2 linked regions of the Microbulbifer sp. GL-2 genome follow. The protein of the gene in region 2 interacts with the protein of the main gene of each other region in a pairwise test. Links are inferred from orthologs where the notes say so. Each region holds a gene or a part of one and is shown on either strand. Other genes may lie near its edges.

Evidence for each region. Proteins that work in one complex are often made in the same cells at the same time.
Region 1: the proteins of ftsL (region 2) and GL2_RS13370 interact in binary tests that used the Escherichia coli proteins (3 or more experiments, as listed by UniProt). The link is inferred for Microbulbifer sp. GL-2 from one-to-one orthologs.

Annotation. Positions count from the first base shown.
Region 1 is NZ_AP019807.1:3,073,061-3,075,962, reverse strand. The notes cover bases 1-2,830. They hold GL2_RS13370 (septum formation initiator family protein), read right to left. Parts: upstream 1,645-2,830; coding sequence 1,357-1,644; downstream 1-1,356. Other genes in these bases: eno (phosphopyruvate hydratase), read right to left, coding at 1,731-2,830; ispD (2-C-methyl-D-erythritol 4-phosphate cytidylyltransferase), read right to left, coding at 641-1,360; ispF (2-C-methyl-D-erythritol 2,4-cyclodiphosphate synthase), read right to left, coding at 156-641; truD (tRNA pseudouridine(13) synthase TruD), read right to left, coding at 1-163. In the rest of the region: more of eno, read right to left, coding at 2,831-2,902. UniProt on the Escherichia coli protein: Essential cell division protein. May link together the upstream cell division proteins, which are predominantly cytoplasmic, with the downstream cell division proteins, which are predominantly periplasmic.
Region 2 is NZ_AP019807.1:2,707,244-2,710,140, forward strand. What follows is about bases 72-2,896. They hold ftsL (cell division protein FtsL), read left to right. Parts: upstream 72-1,258; coding sequence 1,259-1,534; downstream 1,535-2,896. Other genes in these bases: mraZ (division/cell wall cluster transcriptional repressor MraZ), read left to right, coding at 72-308; rsmH (16S rRNA (cytosine(1402)-N(4))-methyltransferase RsmH), read left to right, coding at 321-1,253; GL2_RS11805 (penicillin-binding protein 2), read left to right, coding at 1,719-2,896. Outside these bases: more of mraZ, read left to right, coding at 1-71; more of GL2_RS11805, read left to right, coding at 2,897-2,897. UniProt on the Escherichia coli protein: Essential cell division protein. May link together the upstream cell division proteins, which are predominantly cytoplasmic, with the downstream cell division proteins, which are predominantly periplasmic.

The DNA of each region.
Region 1 (2,902 bases), 370 kb from region 2 along the record:
CACCTCGCTTTTTGATGTGCAGGTATACGTGTTCACCACCATCACAAGTCTCGGGAAACGCCAGTTCATCAACAACAAAATCTTCCGGTTCAGTACGGAAATCTGCGGAGATTGCCGCCCCGCCCAAAGCACGGGGCCAATTCAGGTTCCAGGCTTCAGGCATGATTACGCTCGAGCAGGACAACTGCCTGGGCTGCTATACCCTCGCGACGCCCGGTAAAACCTAACTTTTCAGTAGTTGTTGCCTTCACACTGATATCCGCAATATCCACACCGCAGTCCTCGGCAATATTTCCACGCATCGCTTCAATATATGGTGCCATCTTGGGCGCCTGGGCAATCAAGGTAGTATCCGCATTCACCAGGTGATACCCCTTTTCCTCAAGCAATGCTAAAACATGCCGCAACAAAGTACGGCTATCAGCACCAGCATACCGCTCATCAGTGTCGGGAAAATGGTAGCCAATATCTCCAAGAGCCAGGGCCCCAAGCAAAGCATCAGTCAGGGCATGTAGGAGTACATCCCCGTCGGAATGGGCCTTTAGGCCGAGTTCATGGGGGATTTTTACTCCGCCGAGTACAACATGGCCACCAGGGCAAAACGCATGCACATCAAAGCCCTGACCAATTCGAAAACTCACTATCGATTATCCTCTGTGGGCGCATAGCGCAAACGCAGGATGGCCTCAGCCACCATAATATCGGAGGGGTGAGTCACTTTAATGTTGTCGCCTTGCCCCGCAACAAGTTGCGGCGAGTGACCAAAGATCTCGAGCGCGCTGGCTTCATCAGTAACCGCTTGCCCCTGCTCAAGAGCGCGATTGAGACAGGAGTACAACAATCCCAGTGGCGCACGCTGTGGAGTTTGTGCTAACCAGATATGTTGGCGGTCCAGGGTTTTTTCTACGCAGTTTTTTCTATCCTCAAGGCGGCTTAGCTTTACCGTATCACTGGCAGGTCGCGCCAAAAGAGCTGTAGAAGAGACACCGCTATCCAACAGAGCAGCAATGTCCTCCAATGCTACACAGGGGCGCGCAGCATCGTGGACCAGCACTGGAGTATCATTAGCCTCCCGCTCAGAGAGAAACTTCAATGCGGCGAGAACAGAATCTGAGCGCTCAGCCCCACCGGTGACAGTGTGTACCAGCGGGTGTGCAGCTTCTTTCAGGTGTCGGAAGAGGTCATCCTCCCCAGACAAAGCCACAACAATTCCAGCGATACCCGGCCAAGTTAAAATATTGCGTAGCGTCAGGGACAACAAGGGCTGTCCGAGAAGTGGTAAATACTGCTTGGGCCGGTCGGCCCCCATACGTTTGCCAACTCCGGCAGCAGGCACTACGACCCAATAATCTGTAATCACTTTTTGGCCTCTTCCGAATCCAGGAAGATAAACAGGGTTTCCCCTTCCTTTATTAAACCCAGGTCATAGCGTGCCTTAGCCTCGACACCTTCAGTACCCACCTTGAGACTTCGCACTTCCCGCAATAACTGACGGTTTTCTCGCATCAGGACAGCGTTCTTTTCCTGCTGTTGGTCAAGCTGTCGTTTAAGACGGGTAACTTCGGCGAGACTGCCTTCACCGACCCAGAATCGGTACTGAGTAGCAAGCAGTATGATGGTAAGAATTGCCAGCAGCCATTTCATACGGGTTTACGATATTTCGCTGAACGTATTAAAGCAGGCTGGAGAGGCTCATTCGCCCCTCCAGCCTGCACGCTAAAAAGTAGTAATTACTTGAACTCAGCACGGCCACGGTATGGAGCAGCACCATTCAATTCAGCTTCGATACGCAGCAGGCGGTTGTACTTGGCTACGCGATCGGAACGGCACAGGGAACCAGTTTTGATTTGACCCGCCGCTGTCGCAACTGCCAGGTCAGCAATAGTAGTGTCTTCGGTCTCGCCGGAGCGATGAGAAATCACAGCCGTATAACCGGCATCTTTGGCCATCTTAATCGCATCCAGCGTTTCAGACAGGGAGCCAATCTGGTTAAACTTGATCAGGATAGAGTTGCCAACACCCTTTTCGATACCTTCCTTAAGGATTTTGGTATTGGTTACAAATAGGTCATCACCTACCAGCTGCACCTTGTCACCAATTTTATCGGTCAGCACTTTCCAGCCATCCCAGTCGCTCTCATCCATACCATCTTCAATAGAAATGATGGGGTAGTTGGCTGACAAATCGGCAAGATAGCTGGCGAAACCTTCACTATCGAATTGCTTGCCTTCACCAGCCAGGTCGTATTGACCCTCTTTGTAGAACTCGGAGGAAGCACAATCCAAGGCCAGGGTGATGTCATCGCCCAGGGTATAGCCGGCTTTTTCTACCGCTTCAGCAATCACTTTCAAAGCCGCTTCGTTGGAAGGCAGATTAGGAGCGAAACCACCTTCATCACCGACAGCAGTGTTCAGATTATTGCTGGAAAGGACTTCCTTCAGGGAGTGGAAAATCTCGGCACCTTGGCGGAGAGCTTCAGCAAAAGAATCGGCCTTTACCGGCTGTACCATAAACTCCTGGATATCCACATTATTATCGGCGTGCTCACCACCGTTGAGAATATTCATCATGGGAACCGGCATGCTGTACTCACCAGCAGTGCCATTTACTTCAGCAATGTGTTGGTACAGCGGGATTTTCTTCGATGCTGCTGCCGCTTTGGCTGCCGCCAGGGAAACCGCCAGGATTGCATTTGCACCCAGCTTGGCTTTATTTTCAGTACCATCTGCATCGATCATCGCCTTATCCAGGGCGCGCTGATCGGTTGCATCCATGCCCTTAAGCAAGTCGGCGATGGCAGTGTTGATGTTTTCAACCGCCTTCAATACGCCTTTACCCAAGTAACGGCTCTTATCACCATCGCGCAATTCAAGAGCTTCTCGTGAGCCGGTAGAGGCGCCGG
Region 2 (2,897 bases):
TGGTTTACCCTGCGCCCCAATGGCAACAGATTTTGCCAAAGATCGAGGCCCTGCCCAGCTTCAATAAAGTGGCACGTCGCGCTCAGCGCCTATTAATCGGCTATGCCTGCGAGCTGCAGGTGGATGGCAATGGCCGTGTATTGATTCCACCCACCCTGCGCGAATATGCCGGATTGGAAAAAAAACTGATGCTGGTTGGGCAGGGCAAAAAATTAGAACTCTGGGGCGAGGAACGCTGGATGTCCTGGCTTGATGACAGTGAAGACGAGGAGGGAATGCCTGAGGAAATGGCTTCCCTCTCTTTATAAGGAGTACAGCGGGTGTCTCAAGAATTGCACCGCAGTGTGTTGTTGCGCGAGGCCGTGGACGCCCTGGTAACTGATCCGGACGGCTTTTACATAGACGGTACCTTTGGGCGCGGCGGTCACAGTGCCGCCATCCTCGAACAGCTGGGTCCCAACGGGAAATTGTTGGCGGTCGACAAGGACCCCCAAGCGATTGAATACGCAAAACAACGCTTCCAGTCTGAGTCGCGGTTTTCAATTTGGCACGGCTCTTTTGCCGATATGGACAGCGCCGCCGCCGAACAGGCGGGCAGGGTCAAGGGCATTTTGTTGGATCTGGGGGTTTCCTCGCCGCAATTGGATCAGGCCGAGCGCGGTTTCAGTTTTATGCAGGATGGTCCGCTGGATATGCGTATGGATACCAGCAGCGGTATCAGTGCGGCCCAGTGGGTGAATACCGAGGATGAGGCCGAGATGGTCAGGGTATTCAAGGAGTATGGAGAAGAGCGTTTCGCCCGTCGAATGGCTGCTGCTATCGTGCGTCGCCGTGCAGAGAAACCTTTTGAGCGCACACTGGATCTGGCTGAAGTAGTCAAGGAAGCCAATCCTGCGTGGGAGAAAGGCAAGCACCCCTCCACTCGGGTATTCCAGGCAATTCGCATCCATATCAATGGAGAGTTGGATGACCTGCGGAATGCGCTGGAGAAGTCGCTGCAGCTGCTGGAGCCGGGAGGCAGACTGGTCACCATCAGTTTTCACTCCCTGGAGGATCGCATGGTCAAACGTTTTATTCGCGAAAAAGAGCGTGGGCCGCAGCTGCCCCGTGGGCTTCCGGTGATGGACAGTCAGATTGCCAAATCCCTGCGCTCTGTCGGTAAAGCAGTAAAGGCCAAAGAGGTTGAAGTTGATGAAAACCTGCGCTCGCGTAGTGCCGTGATGCGGGTTGCGGAAAAGCTGTCAGGGAACTGAGGGGTATGCGCGGCAAAACACTGGTTGGTTTGGGGTGTTTGTGGCTGGCAGCAATAACCTCGGCTCTATCTGTGGTTTATTCCACTCAGCACAGCAGGGAATTAACCGCTGAGCTGGGTAGAGCGCAAAAAGCCCAGGATGAACTGCGCTACGAGCAGGAACGTTTGTTGTTGGAGCGGGGAGCCTGGTCTGCCTATAGCCGTGTTGAGAAGGTAGCTCGAGAAGAGTTGAAAATGCATGTACCAACGCCCTCTGATCAGGTGTTGGTAATACTCGATTGATTTAAACGCGGTGTGCTTTATACGAGTTGGTGCGGGAATTTAATGCACCTGTGGGCTTTGAATACCAGTCACTGGAATAAACATAAGAATTTTACGTTAAAAGCGTTTTTTGGGACGTAGTGTTCAAGCCGCGTTCCCAAGGAAATAGACCTCAGGGTGAAAATATAACGCCAACTGGAAAGATATGGGCGCAGTCAAGAAAGAACAGGTTCAACCGGGAATTGCCCGCTGGCGTTTTGTGCTGGTGGCAGCTCTGTTGTGCCTGCTTGCTTTGGCTCTGATATTACACCTGGCGCGCCTACAGGTTGTTCCTGCCACAGAGCGCGGTTACCAGTTCCTGCAGGATCAGGGGCGCGCGCGTACTATTCGCAGTGAGGAAATTGCCGCTTACAGGGGCTCCATAGTCGATCGTAATGGCGAATTACTGGCAGTCAGTACACCGGTACACAGCCTGTGGGCCAATCCGAAGCTCCTGAGTGGTAGCAGCGCCGAGAAGATAAGCCAATTAGCCAGGGCCCTGGAACTAAGTCCAGTTAAGCTCGCCGCGCGTCTGGAAAAATATCGCCATAAAGAGTTCATGTATCTCCGTCGCCACCTGACACCAGAGCAGGCTGACAAGGTACTCGATCTGGAGCTTTCTGGAGTTTTCAGCAAAAAGGAATACCGGCGTTTCTATCCTGCTGGCGAGGTGATTGCGCAGGTTTTGGGCTTTACCAATATTGATGATCGCGGCCAAGAAGGGCTTGAGTTGGCTTACGACAACTGGCTTTCCGGTCAACCTGGTGCTCAGCAAGTGGTCAAGGATCTGAAAGGCCGCACTGTGCAGGAACTGGCGATCCAGCGGGAGGCGCAGCCGGGCCAGGACTTGCGCCTGTCGATCGATATGCGCCTGCAGTATCTTGCCTATCGGGAGCTGAAGCGGGCTGTGGCAGAAAATGGTGCCGCCTCTGGCTTTATGGTAGTTCTCGATACCCTCAGTGGCGATGTACTGGCTATGGCCAATCAACCTTCTTTCAACCCAAATAATCGCCAGGGTGTGAAAGCAGCGGCCATGCGGAACCGTGCCTTGATCGACCAGTTTGAGCCCGGCTCTACCGTAAAGCCGCTTACTGTGCTGGCAGCCTTGGAAAGCGGTCGCTACCAGCCTCATACCCAGATCGATACCAGCCCCGGCTATATCCGTGTACCAGGCAAAACCCTGGTGGACCCGGTAAATTACGGCAAGCTGGACCTGACACGGATTATCACCAAGTCGAGCCAGGTGGGAATCACAAAAATTGCTCTGGACTTGGAACCAAATACAGTGCGCGAACTCTTTTACCGCTTGGGTTTGGGGGAGACGGTTGGCAGCGGATTTCCCGGA